DNA from 2 places in the Bradyrhizobium sp. AZCC 1721 genome. Region 2 is predicted to be linked to the other one. Evidence: riboswitches for the same ligand, from Rfam matches in the RefSeq annotation. Region 2 holds a riboswitch; the other holds the start of a gene.
What was found. Region 2 has a riboswitch for cobalamin ahead of V1273_RS30415 (ribonucleoside-diphosphate reductase subunit alpha). Riboswitches for the same ligand answer to the same signal wherever they lie in the genome.

Region 1: linked by a shared signal. The riboswitch ahead of V1273_RS32570 (TonB-dependent receptor) and the one ahead of V1273_RS30415 (ribonucleoside-diphosphate reductase subunit alpha) in region 2 are both predicted to bind cobalamin.

Annotation. Positions count from the first base shown of each region.
Region 1 covers NZ_JAZHSB010000001.1:6,816,218-6,825,063, forward strand. The annotation lists gene V1273_RS32550 (MBL fold metallo-hydrolase) at 1-744, shown strand, start outside; gene V1273_RS32555 (ABC transporter substrate-binding protein) at 952-1,785, opposite strand; gene V1273_RS32560 (ABC transporter ATP-binding protein) at 1,785-2,567, opposite strand; gene V1273_RS32565 (FecCD family ABC transporter permease) at 2,564-3,607, opposite strand; cobalamin riboswitch at 3,742-3,941, shown strand; gene V1273_RS32570 (TonB-dependent receptor) at 4,053-6,347, shown strand; gene V1273_RS32575 (methyltransferase) at 6,816-7,802, shown strand; gene pobA (4-hydroxybenzoate 3-monooxygenase) at 7,826-8,846, shown strand, end outside.
Region 2 covers NZ_JAZHSB010000001.1:6,363,834-6,372,679, forward strand. The annotation lists gene pyk (pyruvate kinase) at 1-621, shown strand, start outside; gene V1273_RS30400 (OsmC family protein) at 699-1,124, opposite strand; gene V1273_RS30405 (TetR/AcrR family transcriptional regulator) at 1,230-1,904, opposite strand; gene V1273_RS30410 (ribonucleotide-diphosphate reductase subunit beta) at 2,173-3,303, opposite strand; gene V1273_RS30415 (ribonucleoside-diphosphate reductase subunit alpha) at 3,329-6,235, opposite strand; cobalamin riboswitch at 6,351-6,569, opposite strand; cobalamin riboswitch at 6,702-6,915, shown strand; gene metE (5-methyltetrahydropteroyltriglutamate--homocysteine S-methyltransferase) at 7,029-8,846, shown strand, end outside.

The DNA of each region.
Region 1 (8,846 bases), 450 kb from region 2:
ATCGAGGGGTTGTGCCTGGATGTCATGTACACGCCCGGCCACACCGACGATTCTTACAGCTATTTGATGGGCGACCGCGTCTTCACTGGCGACACGCTATTGATCCGCGGCACCGGCCGCACCGACTTCCAGAACGGCTCTTCCCGGGCGCAATATGAATCGATCTTCAACCGGCTTCTGAAACTGCCGGACGAGACGCTGGTATTCCCCGCCCATGACTACAAGGGCGACACGGTTTCCACCATCGGCGAGGAGCGCCGCTATAATCCACGGCTGCAGGTACGCAGCGTCGACGAATACATTGAGCTGATGGCGAACCTGAAGCTGCCGAACCCCAAGATGATGGACGTCGCGGTGCCCGCCAACATGCATGTCGGCCTGCACCAGGAGGAGCTTGCCAAGCAGGGACTCGCGCTCTGTGCACGCGACGCGATTGCGAGCCTTGGCCGGCCCGATATCCTGCTGGTGGATTTGCGCGAGACCAGCGAGCGCGCCAAGCATGGCACGATCTCGGGCGCGCTGCATGCGCCCTACCCCGGCATCGCCGAGAGCCTCAAGCCCGGCGGCATGCTGCGCGAAGTCGCCGCCGCCACCGGCCGCCGGGTCGTGTTCTTCTGCGCCTTCGGCGAACGCTCGGCGATGGCGGTGGCCGCGGCAAAGAACGCGGGGCTCGCCAACACCGCGCATATCGAAGGCGGGCTGGACGCGTGGAAGAAGATAGGTGGGCCGGTGGTGCACGAGTAGTCTTTATGGTGTCGTCGTCCCTGCGAACGCAGGGACAACGGGATAGAGGCGAGAACCTCTCAACGTGTCACCCCTGCGAACGCAGGGGCCCATACACCGCGGCCCGCGCAAAGGGCACAAGGGGCGACGGCTGCGCTTCAACAATGTAGGCTGGTGGTTATGGGTCCCTGCGTTCGCAGGGACGACGGCCCCAGTTTTACCCGGACATCACCGCCCCACCCGCTTCAACTCCGCCGTCAGCGCATCGAGCGCATCGGCCAACATGACGCCGCCGCATTCGGTCAGCCGCTCCGGAATCACGATGCGCCGCTCCGGCGGGTAGAAGCGCTCCAGCGCCGGATGGACCAGAAACGCCTGGCCGTCGTCTCGCGCATAATCGCCGGCGTTCGAAACCACGACGAAGTCGGGCCTCAGGGAAACGATCGCCTCCAGCGAGGCAAATCCGCCGAAGGTAAGGCCGAGATCGCCGGCGGCGCTGCGCAGCCCGACTTCGCTCAGCAGCGAACCGAGAAAGCTGTCGCTGCCCGCCACCCAGCCGCGCCGCGACAGCGGCAGCACGCGATAATGCCGCTCGGCGGCGGCACGGCGGGCGCGCGCCAGCGCGGCGTCGAGCCGCGCGATTTCGGCGGCCGCGCGATCGGGGTGCCCGGTCATGTCGCCGATCTCGCGGATCTGCGCGCGGGCTTCGTCGAGGTTTCGCGGCACGGCGAGCTCGGCAAGATGAAGACCCTTCGCCTTCAACAGCTCCCGCGTCGAGCGCTTGTCAAATGCGCTGGCAATGACCAGGTCCGGCTTGAGCAGCAGCACGTCCTCGGCCGCGCCTGACAGTACCGGATAGCGGCTGATGTCGCCCGCCTGCGATTGCCAGCCGTCGCGCGCGAAGCGGCTGAGACCCAAAATCTGCTCGGGGTCGGCCAGCGTCAGCAGCAACTGATCGCTGCAGACATTCATCGACACCATACGCGGAGGGCCGGCCGCGAATACTGCGCCGCCTGACATCGCCAACGTGGCGATCGCGACAAGAAGGCCGAGCCGTCGCATCAGATATCCGCCCAGGGCACGATGACCGCCTCGTGCTGATAATCCGCGCGGTAGGCGCTGATCCGAAACACATCCGCCATCACCTGCTCCGATAGCCCCTCGCTCGGCGTGCCCCACGACACCAGGTTGCCTTCCTTCAGCACCAGCACATGGTCGGCAAACCGGGCTGCAAGCCCGAGATCGTGCGTCACGACGATGACCAGCACGCCCTTGTCCGCGGTCGCGCGCAAATTCTTCATGACGTCGATCTGGTGCCGCGGGTCGAGCGAGGCGGTCGGCTCGTCGGCCAGGATGATCGGCGCCTCCACCGCCAGCGCACGCGCCAGCGCGACGCGGCTGCGCTCGCCGCCGGACAGCTCGGTGACGCGGCGATCGCTGAACTCCATCACGTCGACCGCCTGCATCGCGCGCAGCACGGCCTCGGCGTCCTTCGGCGACAGCCGCGCCGGATCGGTTGCGCCATGCGGGTAGCGGCCGAGCGCCACGATATCGCGCGCCGGCAGCGGCCAATGCACGAGATGCCCCTGCGGCAGATAACCGAAGCGTTTGGCGCGCTCGCGGAGCGGCAGCGAGGCCAGCGCATCGCCGCCGACCGCGATCTCGCCTTCGGAGGGGATTAGCCCGGCCAGCGCCCGCAGCAGCGTCGTCTTGCCGGCGCCGTTCGGGCCGACCAGCGCCACCAGGTGTCCCGCCGACAGCGCCAGCGAAACGTCCCTCAGCACGACGCGGCCGGCAAGCCGCACGCCGATCCCCGTTGCGGTCAGTAGCGCCGCCTCGCTCATGCGACGCCTCCACCGAGCGCGCGGCGTTCGCGCATGATCAGATAGAGGAAGAACGGTACGCCGATGATCGAGGTCAGCACGCCGACCTTGATGTCCGACGTCGAGGGAATGATGCGCACCGCGATGTCCGCCGCCAGCAGCAGCGCCGAGCCGGCGAGTGCGCTCGGGACCAGCAGACGCCCGGGGTCATGGCCGATCAGGGGCCGCATCAGATGCGGCGCAACCAGGCCGATGAAACCGATGGTGCCGGTGACGGCGACCGCGCCGCCGACGCCGAGCGCGACGCCCGAAATCACGAACAGCCGCAGACGCCCCACATCGACGCCAAGGCTCTGCGCGGTTTCCTCGCCCAGGCTCAGCGCCCGAAAGGCATGGCGCTGGCTGAACAGCATCAGGGCGCCGGCAATGATGAAGGGAAATGCCAGCATTACATGCTGAAAGCTACGATCCTCCAGCGAGCCGAGCAGCCAGAATGCGATCTCCAGCACCAAGAAGGGATTGCTGGAGAGGTTCATCACCAGCGCGGTGGCAGCGCCTGCAAAGCTCGAAATCGCCAGTCCCGACAGAATGAGGATCAGCAGCCCGGCGTTGCGGCCGGCAATCGAGAGCAGCACGAACACCGACGCGAATGCTGCGACGATCGCCGCGACCGGGAGCGCATAGGAGCGCACGTCGGCGAGCCCGAGCGCAATCACCAGCACGGCGCCGAACGCGGCCGATTGCGGCGCGCCGAACAGCGAGGGCGAGGCCAGCGGATTGCGGAGCAAGCCCTGCAGCGACGCGCCCGACAGCCCGAGAATGGCGCCGATCGCCAGCGCCAGCAGCGTCCGCGGCAGGCGGATTTCCCGCACGATCACCTGCGCCACCTCGCTGCCGCCGCCGAACAGCGCTTCCGCCACCGCAAGCGGCGACAGCCGCACCGGACCGATACCGAGCGAGATCAGCATCAAGAGCACCACGAGGGCAGCAAGCGCTGCCGTCGTGCCGATCCGCCGGCGCGCGGCTTCCTCATTGGTCACGGTTACGGCCTCAACACTCATCGATCGTCCTAAAGCAGGTTTACCCGCCCCGGTACAGGTGGCGGGCAGGCGTGCTCATGCGGCAAAAATAGCGCACTCGTCCAGTGAGGATCGCCGGACGCCCCGGGGCGCATTGACTCGGACTTTGACAAACTTCTACCATAGTTCCCGACGGTTCCCGTTTTGGGGATCAAAAGGGAATGCGGTGCGGGGAAATCCCCCAATTCCGCGGCTGCCCCCGCAACTGTAAGCGGCGAATCCTTCGTCATAAGCCACTGGGCATCTCGGTCCTGGGAAGGCGACGATGGGGTAACGACCCGCGAGCCAGGAGACCTGCCGTCAGCCGTGGTCACACGCGAAGATGTCGGTCGGGGAGTACAGACATTAGCTTCACCTGAGTTGCTGAAAGCACATGGTGAGACTTGGTTCGCTGTGACGTGCCACTGACGTCACCGAGGTCCAAGTCATGTCTTTCACCAACACAGCCACGCGGCGCCGCCGCTTTTGGCTCACCAGCAGCTTCCTGATACCCATCTCGCTTGGCATTTCCGGCGCACAGGCGCAGCAAACGGCGCCCGAGCAACTGCCACCGATCGAGGTAACCTCGCCCACTGACGCGAACCGGACCCGCGCCAAACCGACCTACGATGAAGGATCGACCTCGCGCCGCATCGTGCCCGCGGCTGCGCCGTTGACCGGCACGCGACCTGCGGCGGGGACCGGCTCGAACGTCGCATCGCAAAGCGCCCCGCAAGGCGCGGGCGCAGGCGGCGGACGGCAGTTCTCCGGCATCGTCGGCACGGCGTCGACCGTTATTACCGCCGAAGAGATCGCGCATTCGCCCGCACAAACGTTGCAGGAAATCATCGCGCAAACGCCGGGCGTGCAACTGACTAGCCTGTTTGGCGGCGTCAACGGCGCCAAGACCAGCGTCGACCTCCGCGGTTTCGGCGCTTTCGCGACCTCAAATACCCTGGTGCTCATCAACGGCCGAAGGCTCAACGACATCGACATGGCCGGCGTCGATTTTTCGACCATTCCGCGCGATTCGATCGAGCGGATTGAAATCACCCGCGGCAACAGTGGCGCGGTACTGTATGGCGACAACGCGGTCGGCGGTGTCATCAATATCGTCCTGAAGAACGGCGTCGGCGGCCCACCAGTCGCCATTCGAAGCGAGGCCGGCGTCGGCTCGTTCAATCAACGACTTGCGAATCTCTCGGCCACGACCAATTACGGACCGTGGTCGACATCGTTCTATGGCAACGCAATCAAGTCCGACGGCTATCGGGAAAACAATGCGCTCGACCAGCGCAACGGGGTCGGCAATCTCAATTACTCCACGCCCGACCTCAAGGCCTTTCTCACGGTGACCGGTGACGACCAAAAGCTCGGATTCCCCGGCGGCCGCTTCGTCGATCCCTCGATCGGTCTCAACGAACTGGTCACGAACCGCCGGGGCGCCGCCACGCCGTTCGATTACGGCAATCAGCAGGGCGCCAGCGCCACCGCCGGTTTCACAAAAACGCTGTGGAACGGCGCCGAACTCATCGTCGACGGCGGCGTGCGGAAGAAGGATACGCAAAGCGGTTTCTTCGGTGCGGTACCGTTTGCTTCGCCGCTGCCGAGCTTCTCCTCGACCTATAACGATGCGGCACTGCAGACCTGGTCGATCACGCCGCGACTGAGTGTCAAGAACTCGATACTCGGGATGCCCTCACAGATCCTGACCGGCATCGATTATTACGATGCGACGTTCAACCAGGAACGCGGGGCGTTCAAAGGCCTTCCGCCCACCCACATCTACGATCTGTCGCAACAGTCGGTGGCGGGCTATTGGCAGCAGACCGTCGGTCTGCTGCCGACGACGGATTTCTCCTACGGCGCCAGGATTCAAAATACCAGCCTGAGTGCCCGGGATCGGTACGACCCCAACGCGCCCGGTTGCGCCATGTTCTTTAACTGCAGCGCTCAGGCCTTCCCGTTGGACAGCAACGAAACGCAATATGCGCTGCATGCTGGCCTCGAGCATCGCTTCAATGGCGTATTCTCGGTGTTCGGCCGCGCCGCACGCGCGTTCCGCACCCCGACCGTGGACGAGCGCGTCGCCTCGGGTCCGGCATTCGACCCCTTCTTCACCCCGCTGCCCGGCGACTTCAATCTGAAGACCCAGACCTCGCACGACATCGAGGGCGGCTTCCGCATCAAGAGCGGTGCCTTCCAGATGCAATCGAGCATCTACAACATGGACCTCGAGAACGAGATCCATTTCAATCCCGTGCTGTTCCACAACTTGAACCTCGATCCCACCCGCCGCTACGGCTCCGAGACCAGCGCTTCGCTGCGCGTCAGCGACAGCGTGCTGCTGCGGGGTGGCGTCGCCTATACGCGCGCTGTCTTCCGCGAGGGTGCGTTTGCGGGGAACGACGTGCCGCTGGTGTCGCGCTACACCGCGAGCGGCGGCGTGACCTGGAACATCTGGCAGAACTATCTGGTGTTCGACGCCACGGTGCGCGCCTGGAGCGAACGCTTCATGGACAACGACCAGGCCAACACCCAGCGCCGCATTCCGGCAGACGCCACCGTCGATTTGAAACTGAGCGGCGCCTACGATCGTTTCTTCTGGTCGGTGGGCGTGAACAACCTGTTCAACGCGCTCTATTACGACTACGCCATTGCGAGCTCGTTCACGCCCGGCCGTTTCTCGGCCTATCCGCTGCCCGGCCGCACCTTCATGGTGAAGGCTGGCGCGACGTTCTGACCGATACAGCCGGTTCGGCTTATGTCGAACTCGACATAAGCCGAACTATGTCGAGCACGAAGTTATGTTGCGACGGCCATCCGGCCCCTGACCGTTAAGGGTCAAAGGGGCAGGTCGCTTTACATAACTAATTGCCTGCTGCCGCTGTCCCCGTGAGAATATTCGCGTGGAGCTTTCGCGGACAGCGCCTCCGGCCAAGCATGCAAACGTCCAGCCGATTGCCGCCGCGCCCGAGCTTTCTTCCGTCGCTCCGCTGAAGGCGCAGCGACGCCAAACGAGAATTGGACTGGCCGAGAATCCATGAATTGGCACTTCTACCAGTCTTGTAATTTCTTACGATACTAGGATGGCAATGTTCGCCAACACGGTCATGCAAGCCACGGTCCTTAGTCTGGAACATGGGAGGCCGAAATGCCTCGAACAAAAACTCTTGCCCCCAAGCTGGAGCTTCCTTCCGCCGTCCCGCTGATGGCGCTTTCGACCGGTTTCTGGGCCTTCAAGACTCTGGCCGCTGCGCACGAGTTGGACCTCTTCAGCCGCCTTGCGGGCGGCGCCAGCATCACGGTTGCCGGGCTGGCGGAAGCCCTCGGTCTGCATCCACGTCCGGCCGAGATGCTGTTGACCGGCTGCGCTGCACTCGGGCTTTTGGAGAAAACGGACGGCCGTTATCGCAATACGCCGTTAAGCGAAGCCTATCTCGTGCGCGGGAAACCGTATTACTTCGGTGGCTTCGTGCAGATGGCTGACAAGCGGCTCTACGCGGGCTGGGGGAGGCTTACAGAGGCGCTGCGCACGAACCGGCCAACCACGTGGGACCCGGCAGTGCAATCCTCGATGTTCGACGGCGAGGATCCGACGATGCTGGCACTCTTCTGGGAGGCGATGCATTCGCTCTCCACGATGACCGCGCGCAAGCTCGGCGAAGCCGTGGATCTCAGTCATTTCCGCCGCCTTCTGGACATCGGCGGTGGATCCGGCGCGTACGACATCGAGCTTTGCAAACAGTATGGGGCGCTGCGTGCGACCGTGTTTGACTTGCCGCATGTGGCCGCGATCGCCGCGGGAAAGATTACCGAGGCCGGCTTGACCGACCGCATCGAGACCGCCGGCGGCAACTTCTTCGAACAGCTTCCCGGGGATCACGACGTGCATCTCCTGTCGATGATCCTGCACGATTGGGACGAGGCGAAGAACCGCGCCCTGCTGCGCCGGTCCTTCGAGGCTTTGCCGAGCGGCGGCGCAGTCGTCATCAGCGAGCTTCTCGTCAATAACGAAAAGACCGGGCCGGCGCCGGCTGCGCTGATGAGCCTCAACATGCTGATCGAGACGGAAGGGCGGAACTACACGCCGGCCGAATATTCGGCGTGGCTCGAGGAAGCCGGATTCCGGGACATCGAGACGGTCTGGTTCGACGCACCCGCCGCAAACGGCGCCGTGATCGGCCGTAAGCCGTAACTCAAGGGAGGCCTCATGCGGCGATGACGCGAACGCAGGTTGCCATCATCGGCGGCGGTCCCGCCGGTCTACTACTCTCCCACATGCTCGCCCGCAACGGCGTCGACAGCATCGTGCTGGAGCGGCAGAGCCGCGGCCATGTGCTCGAGCGCATCCGCGCCGGGGTGCTGGAAGCGGGAACGATCGAACTCTTGCGCGAGGTCGGCCTCGGCGCGCGCATGGATCGGGAGGGACGTGTCCATGACGGCTCGGGCATCGCGTGGGAAGGCAAGCCGCACTTCCTCATCGACACCCGCAAGTTCACCGGCCGACCGATGATGTCCTATGGCCAGACCGCGATCACCGAGGATCTCTATGCCGCGCGCGACGCCGCTGGCGGCGTCGTGATCGATGACGCGGCAAACGTAGCGCTGCACGAGCTGACGTCGGACCGCCCGCACGTGACCTACGAAAAGGGCGGGCAGACCCGCCGGATCGATTGCGACTATGTCGCTGGCTGCGACGGCCACCATGGCGTGAGCCGGCAATCGATCCCGGCGTCGGTGCTGCGCACGTTCGAGCGCGGCTATCCGTTCGGCTGGCTCGGCATCATGTCGGAGACGCCGCCCTATCCGGAGATCTGCTATTGCTATCATTCGCGCGGCTTCGCGCTCGCCTCGCAGCGCAGCCCGATGCTGAGCCGCTACTACATCCAGTGCGATCTCGACGCCCGCATCGAGGACTGGCCGGACGACCGCTTCTGGGAGGAATTGAAGGCGCGCTGCCCGAAGGACATGGCCGACAGCATCGTGACCGGTCCCTCGATCGAGAAATCGATCGCGCCGCTACGGAGCTTTGTCGCCGAGCCGATGCGCTATGGTCGCCTGTTTCTGGCGGGCGACGCAGCGCACATTGTCCCTCCCACAGGAGCGAAAGGTCTCAACCTCGCGGTCTCCGACGTGTTCTACCTCTCGCGCGCGTTGACCGAGGCCTTGAAGGCCGGCCGCACCCACTATCTCGACGGCTATTCCGATATGGCGCTGCGCCGGGTGTGGAGCGCCGAGC
Region 2 (8,846 bases):
ATCGCAACCCAGATGCTGGAATCGATGATCCAGGCGCCGGTGCCGACGCGCGCCGAAGTCTCCGACGTCGCGACCGCGGTTTATGAAGGTGCCGACGCCATCATGCTGTCGGCTGAGTCGGCCGCCGGCAAATTCCCGGTCGAGGCGGTTTCGACCATGAATCGCATCGGCGAGGAGGTGGAGCGCGATCCAACCTATCGCTCGGTGCTGTCGGCGCAGCGGGCCGAACCGGAGAATACGGTCGGCGACGCCATCGCGGACGCCGCGCGGCAGATCGCCGAGACGCTGGAATTATCCGCGGTCATCTGCTGGACCTCATCGGGCTCCACGGCGATCCGCGTGGCCCGCGAGCGGCCGAAGCTGCCGGTGGTGGCGATCACGCCGAACCTTGCGACCGGCCGCAAATTGTCGGTCGTCTGGGGCGTGCATTGCGTGGTGGCGGAAGATGCGCACGACCAGGACGACATGGTCGACCGCGCCGGCTCGATCGCGTTTCGTGACGGCTTCGCCAACGCAGGCCAGCGCGTGATCATCGTCGCCGGCGTGCCGCTTCGCATCCCCGGCACCACCAACATGGTACGCATCGCCACTGTCGGTGGGGAAGGCAAGCCGGAGAAGTGATGGCGCGTAGGTGATGGCCGTCAGCTCCCGCCGTCATTCCGGGGCGCGCGCAAGCGCGAACCCGGAATGACGGAGAACTATTGCAGTTTCGCGTCCAGCGTGATCTTCGTGTTCAGAAGTTTCGAGATCGGGCAGCCCTCCTTGGCCTTACCCGCCAGCTCCTGAAATTTCGTGTCCTCAGCGCCCGGAATCTTCGCATTCAGCGTCAGATGAATCGAGGTGACGGCAAAACCATCGCCCTGTTTTTCCAGCGTCACGTCGGCCTTGGTTTCCATCTGCTCGGCGGTGAGCTTGGCTTCACCTAGAATCAGCGACAGCGCCATGGTGAAGCACGCGGCGTGCGCCGCGCCGATCAATTCTTCCGGATTCGAGCCGGCTTTGCCCTCGAAGCGGCTCGAAAAGCCGTAAGGATAATCATTCAGCGCGCCGCTCTTGGTCGAGATCGCGCCCTTGCCGTCCTTGATGCCGCCCTGCCATTTGGCGGACCCTGATGTCGTGCTCATCGCATGCTCCTGATCGCGGGTTGGACCGTCGATAAGCCGCAGCGTGGCAAATGGTTGCGACACAAATGGTTGCGGCAAAGGGCGTGTCGCAAAGGGGGAGGGTTTCTAGGCCCCGACCAGCGCCTTTGCCGGCAGCACCGCCTGCACCACGAGGCCGCGGGCGCGGGCGTCCATCACGCCGACGGCGCGTAGCGCCAAAAGTGTGACCGTCTGCACGGCGTCGCGCAGCTTCGCGGGGTCATCCAGATTCTCGGGCGCCAGCGGGCCAACCAGCGATTCATGCAGCGCACCGAGCAGCGCGGTGGCGGCGAGCGCGGTATCCTGCGCCGGCAAATGGCCGGCGCGCACCGCGGCGTCAATTCTGGCAGCGATCTCGCCGGAGATTTCGCGGCGGCTGGCAAGCCGCGACACCGAGACGTCGACATCAACGGGTTCGGCCAGAATGCCCCAGGCGAGCTTGCGCTGCGACAGCACATGTACGGCAACCGTGGTGACGGCGGCGGCGAGCGCCGACGACGGTCCCGGCGCCGCATCCGCCGCGCGGCGGATCGCGGCCAGTTCATCCCGCGAGACCTCGGCGATCAGTTCGGAAATCAGTTCGGCCTTGGAGGGGAAGTAACGATAGACGGTGCCGGCCGCGACATTGGCGCGGACCGCAACCGGGGCGATCTGCACCGCCGCCATGCCGCCTTCGGCCGCAGCATCCCGCGCCGCCGCCAGTATGGCGCTACGCCGCGCCGCCAGTCGCTTTACGACCTGATGGGTTCGCCGATAGACCATGGCGCGTTTTCCGTCCCCGGCGCGCCCTCGAGCCCCGCGGAGCCTGCCAGAACGCGCACACCTTCAATGTCTTGAGCGATAAGAAGCGCTATCGCTTTGAAGAAGTGAACAACTATTCACGGCTGATGACAAGACGGTTTTGCAACGCGGATCTGCAGAGGTTTTGCCGGCGGGGCTTGCGAGCTATTTACCTCAACACTGGCCGGTTTGGCATGCGCCGGGTTCCCCGCGTTCGCGGGGACGGCGTGTTGGGAGAGTATGGCTTCCCCTACTCCCAGCTCAGCGCACCGCCGTTCTGGTACTCGATCACCCGCGTCTCGAAGAAATTCTTCTCCTTCTTCAGGTCCATCGCTTCCGACATCCAGGGAAACGGATTCTCGGTCTCGTCGAACACCCGCTGCAGCCCGAGTTGCGCGCAGCGGCGATTGGCGACGAAGTGCATGTAGCTCTCGCACAGCGCCGCATTCAGCCCGAGAAACCCGCGCGGCATGGTGTCTCGCCCGTAGGCCGCTTCCAGTTCGGCCGCCTCGCGCACCATGGCGCGGACTTCGTCCTGGAACGCCTTGGTCCATAGATGCGGGTTTTCGATCTTGATCTGGTTGATGACATCGATGCCGAAATTCAGGTGAATGGACTCATCGCGCAGGATGTACTGGTACTGCTCGGCGATGCCGACCATCTTGTTGCGGCGGCCGAGCGAGAGAATCTGCGCGAAGCCCGTATAGAACCACATGCCTTCGAATATGACGTAGAAGGCGACGAGATCGCGCAGGAACGCCTGGTCGGCTTGCGGCGTGCCGGTCCTGAAATCCGGATCGTCGAGATGCTGCGTGTGCTTCAGTGCCCACGCCGCTTTGTCGGTAATCGACGGCACCTCGCGATACATGTTGAACAGCTCGCCCTCGTCCAACCCCAAGCTTTCGACGATGTATTGGAAGGTGTGGGTGTGCACCGCCTCCTCGAACGACTGCCGCAGCAGATATTGCCGGCACTCCGGATTGGTCAGATGGCGGTAGATCGCCAGCACGATATTGTTGGCGACCAGGCTTTCGGAAGCGGCGAAGAAGCCGAGGTTACGCTTGATGGCGCGGCGCTCGTCTTCCGTCAGCCCGTCGCGCGATTTCCACAGCGCGATGTCGGCCTGCATGGAAACTTCTGTAGGCATCCAGTGATTGTTGCAGCCGGCGAGATATTTCTCCCAGGCCCATTTGTACTTCAGCGGCAGCAATTGATTGACGTCGGCGCGGCAGTTGATCATCCGCTTGTCGTCGACAGATACGCGTCCGCCGCGACGATCTATCATGCCGAGGCCGGTTTGTTCGGCCTGGGTAACGGATTGCACCACGACGGGCGGCGGCGTCTGACGCGGGGATGCGGATGGTTCGGACCAGTCGAGCATTGTGATTTCCTCTTGTTCTTGCTGCTTACTGGCAGGCTTCGCATTCGGGATTATCGATCGAGCACGCCACCGCACCGGTCAAATCCGGCGCGGTGGCGGCCGGCGCGACGATGATCGGGGCTGGAGCCATCATCGCCGCGGACGCGACGCTGTTGAGCTTGCCGTCGGTCCCCCGGAGCGTGGACTTTTCGACATGCGTCGCGCTGCGCGAGCGCAGGTAATAGGTCGTCTTCAACCCGCGCGCCCACGCCAGCCGATAGAGCGCATCGAGCTTCTTGCCGCTAGGGTTGGCGATATAGAGGTTGAGCGACTGCGACTGGTCGATCCATTTCTGCCGGCGCGATGCTGCCTCGATCAGCCAGGCGCTGTCGATCTCGAACGCGGTGGCATAGAGCGCCTTGAGGTCGTCGGGAATGCGATCGATGGCCCCTAAGCTGCCGTCGAAATATTTGAGGTCGTTGACCATCACCTCGTCCCACAACCCGCGCGCCTTGAGGTCGCGGACCAGAAATTCGTTCACCACGGTGAAGTCGCCGGACATATTCGACTTGACGTAGAGATTCTGGTAGGCGGGCTCGATCGACTGCGCGACGCCGCAGATATTGGAAATCGTCGCGGTCGGCGCGATCGCCATCACGTTCGAATTCCGCATGCCGGTCGCCTTGACGCGCTCGCGCAAGCGATCCCAGTCGAGTGTCATCCCGCGGTTCATCGCGAGACTGCCGCGGGCTTCCGCCAATAGTTCGATCGAATCGATCGGCAAGATGCCCCGGCTCCACAGCGAGCCATCGAACGACGGATACCGCCCGCGCTCGGCCGCCAGATCGACGGAGGCCGAAATGGCGTAATAAGAAATCATCTCCATGCTGGTATCGGCGAACGTTACCGCCGCATCTGAAGCCATCGCAATCCGCATCGCCTGCAGCGCGTCCTGGAATCCCATCAGCCCGAGACCGACCGGGCGGTGCCGCAGGTTCGAACGGCGCGCTTCGGGGATGGTGTAGAAATTGATGTCGATGACGTTGTCGAGCATCCGCATTGCCGTCGTCACGCTGCGTTGCAGCCGCGCCTCGTCCAGCCGGCCTTCCCGCACGTGATTGAGCAGATTGATCGAGCCGAGATTGCAGACGGCGGTCTCGTCATCGGAGGTGTTAAGCGTGATCTCGGTGCAGAGGTTCGAGGAATGAATCACGCCGGCATGGCGCTGCGGCGAGCGCAGATTGCAGGGATCCTTGAACGTGATCCACGGATGCCCGGTCTCGAACAGCATGGTCAGCATCCTGCGCCAGAGATCGGTGGCGCGGATCTGCTTGAACACGCGGATCTCACCCCGCGCCGCCTTTGCTTCGTAAGCTGCGTAACGTTCGGCGAATGCGTTGCCGTAGAGGTCATGCAGGTCGGGCGTCTCGTCCGGCGAGAACAGAGTCCATTCGCCGTCGGCCTCGATGCGCTGCATGAACAGGTCGGGCACCCAGTTCGCGGTGTTCATGTCATGGGTGCGGCGGCGATCGTCGCCGGTGTTCTTGCGCAGGTCCAAGAATTCCTCGATGTCGATGTGCCAGGTTTCGAGATAGGCGCAGACCGCGCCTTTGCGCTTGCCGCCCTGGTTGACGGCGATCGCGGTGTCATTGGCTACCTTTAGAAACGGCACCACGCCCTGGCTTTCGCCATTGGTGCCCTTGATGTGCGCGCCCAGCCCACGCACGCGGGTCCAGTCGTTGCCGAGCCCGCCGGAATATTTTGCGAGCAGCGCATTGTCCTTGACCGACTTGAAGATGCCGTCGAGATCGTCGGCGATGGTGGTGAGGAAGCAGGACGACAATTGCGGCCGCAGCGTGCCGGAATTGAACAGCGTCGGAGTCGAGGCCATGATGTCGAACGACGATAAGAGATCGTAGAACTCGATCGCGCGCGCCTCGCGGTCGATCTCACGGATCGCCAGCCCCATCGCGACGCGCATGAAGAACGCCTGCGGCAGCTCGATGCGATTGCCGTGCACATGCAGAAAGTAGCGGTCGTACAGCGTCTGCAGACCCAGAAACTGGAACGCCAGGTCGCGTTCCGGCTTCAGCGCGACTGCAAGCTTTTTCAGGTCGAAGCGCGCCAGATCGGGATCGAGCAGTTCGGCCTTGATGCCTGCCTTGATATAGGCTGGAAAGTACTCGCCGTAGCGCTCGGCCATCTCGGCCTGCGACGCGCTGGTCGGCGCATCATGCACGAAAGACAGCACCTCGGTGCGCAGCTTGTCGAGCAAGAGCCGCGCGCTGACATAGGCGTAGTTCGGCTCCTGCTCCACCAGCGTGCGCGCGGCCATCACCGCCGCCAGCGCCAGTTCGTCCTCGCTGATGCCGTCATAGAGATTGCGCTGCGTCTCGGCGAGCACCGCCGTGGCGCCGACTCCCTCGAGACCGGCGCAGGCTTCTTCGATGATCAGCGTCAGCCGCGCGATATCGAGCGGGACCTGCGCGCCGCTGGCCAGCGTGACACGTAACGAGGGCTTCCCCGATGGCTGGGCGGCCTTGGCCACGTCCTGTCCGGCGCGCTGGCGCGTGCGTTCCTCGCGATAGAGCACATAAGCGCGCGCGACCTTGTGGTGCTCGCTGCGCATCAGGGCGAGTTCGACCTGGTCCTGCACGTCCTCGATATGGAAGGTGCGGCCCTCGCTCATCCGGCGCGACAGCGCGCCGACGACGTCCGAGGTCAGTTGCTCGACGATTTCATGCACCCGGCGGGAGGCCGCCGCGCCATGTCCCTCGACCGCCAGAAACGCCTTGGTCATCGCGACCGAAATCTTGCTCGCGTCGAATTTCGAAACCGTGCCGTTGCGGCGAATCACCTGCATCGGCGGCTGCGATTCCGAGGCGGCAAGCGATTCGGGGCGCAGTCGGATGAATGGAGCGACGTTGGCTTCGCGATCGGGAGAGAGTGACATCAAGAGACCCCGTGATGGTGTTGGGGCCGGATGTCGGAGAAGACGCTGCTTCAAATGCTCGGCGAGAAACGCCGGCATGAGTCCGCAAGCGCCGCCGGGACACCCCGCCCGTGGACGTTTTTTCGGTGTCGCGGCAGGTCTCCTGGCTCGCAGGTCGCCGTCGTTCCCGTGTCTTCCCAATGCGATGCCGCATCAGTGACGTAAGATTCGGAACAACTCACTGCTTACAGTTGCGGGGGCAGCGCCGGATTTTCGCGGCAAATACGCGATACACCGGCTTCCCTCTTAGCCACCATGTGTTGGGTCATGGCGGACCGTGACGGCTATATCTGGTGCGATTTGAACGAACGTGTCAATGGGGGAGCGGGCGATGTGCAAGAATTTCGGCGACGGAACCCCGCGGCTGTGAACAACGATGACAACGCGCCGGTGAATGTCGCCGAGTTGACGCGCCTGCCGCGTTGCCGATAAGTGGACCCGTCGTGGTTCTTCGGGAGACGTTCTTCCGAAGCTAAGAGGGAAGCCGGTGCGGCCGAAAAGCCAAAGCCGGAGCTGCCCCCGCAACTGTAAGCGGCGAGCCGCTGTCCAACAAAGTCACTGAGACCTCGCAAGGTTTCGGGAAGGCCGGACAGCAGCACTGACCCGCGAGCCAGGAGACCTGCCTCGACAACATACACGTCCTCGGGCGGGGTGTCCCGGTGGTGCGGTTGCGATTTTCCGCGCGCGCTCTGCCGTTCGCGAAAATCCAGACGTGTCACTTCGGCCTTTGCCCCCAACTTTTGGGGTTAAGCCAATGTCTACTTCCAATGCTACTTCTTCCAAAGCTACGTCTACTTCCACCATCTCCACTTCTTCGCTTCCCGTTGCCTCCCTCGGCGCGCCGCGCATCGGTCCGCGCCGCGAGCTGAAATTCGCTTTGGAAAGTTTCTGGTCGGGCGCAACCGACGAGAAGGCGCTGATCGAAACCGGCGTCGGGCTTCGCGCCGCCAACTGGGCGCGCCAGAAAAAACTCGGCGTTAGCGTGATCCCGTCGAACGATTTCTCGTTCTACGACCACGTGCTCGACACATCAGTGATGGTCGGCGCAATCCCGGAGATCTATCGCTGGAACGGCGGGCCGGTCCCGCTTGCGACTTACTTCGCGATGGCCCGCGGCGCGCAAGGCAAGCCGCATGAGGCGAGTTGCGGGCATGCCGGTCACGGACATGACGATGCGCACGGCGTGCCGGCGCTCGAGATGACAAAATGGTTCGATACCAACTACCACTACATGGTGCCCGAACTGACGAAGGATCAGAAATTCATCCTCGCCTCGCGCAAGCCGATCGAGGAGTACGAGGAAGCCAAGGCGCTGGGCTATCAAACCCGCCCCGTGCTGGTCGGCCCCGTCACGTTTCTCAAACTCGCCAAGAGCAAGGATGCCGGCTTCAATCCGCTGTCCCTGCTTGATCGCTTGCTGCCGGTTTACATCGAGGTGCTGCGCGAACTTGCCTACCGGGGCGCGGAATGGGTGCAGATCGACGAGCCGTGTCTCGTGCTCGATCTCGATATCGTCGCCCAGCAGGCGTTGCATCATGCCTATGCGGAGATCGCGAGCGGCGTGCCGCAGCTCAAGATCATGCTGACGACCTATTTCGGCGCACTCGGCGCCAACCGCGACACCGCGCTATCCCTGCCCGTCGCCGGCCTGCATCTCGACCTCGTGCGCGCGCCGGAGCAGATCAACGACCTCGCCGGAGTTCCTGATAACCGCGTGCTGTCGCTCGGAATCATCGATGGCCGTAACATCTGGCGCGCGGATTTGAGCCGGCTTCTCGACCGGCTCGAGCCCGCAATCGCCAAACTCGGCAAGCATCGTGTGCAGATCGCCCCCTCCTGCTCGCTGCTGCACGTCCCGATCGATCTGGCGCTGGAGACCGGGCTCGATCCCGAAATCAAGAGCTGGCTCGCGTTTTCGGTGCAGAAGCTCGAGGAACTGGCCACGCTCGGAACGGCACTCGCCGATGGCCGCAGAACAGTCGAAGCCAACCTGAACGCATCGGACCAGGCGGCGACCTCCCGCAAGGCCTCGCCGCGCATTCACGATGCGAAGGTCGCGGCACGCGTTGCCGGCATCAATGAACCGATGCGCTTCCGCTCCAGCATCTTCGCTGAACGCGCCACCGTTCAGCGCGAGCGCTTCAATCTGCCGGCGTTCCCGACCACCACCATCGGCTCGTTCCCGCAAACCGCCGACGTCAGGAATGCTCGCTCCGCTCACGCCAGGGGCGCCCTCACGGACGAAGCCTATAAGCTCTATCTGCAGAATCAGACCGCCCGCACCGTGCGCTGGCAGGAAAATATCGGGCTCGACGTTCTCGTGCATGGCGAGTTCGAGCGCAACGACATGGTGCAGTATTTCGGCGAACAGCTCGCAGGCTTTGCCTTCACTACGCACGGCTGGGTGCAATCCTACGGATCGCGCTACGTTCGCCCGCCTGTGCTATTCGGCGACGTCTCGCGCCCAAAGCCGATGACGGTCGAGTGGTGGCAATATGCCCAGTCGCTGACGAAAAAGCCGATGAAGGCGATGCTCACGGGGCCCGTCACCATTCTGAACTGGTCGTTTGTC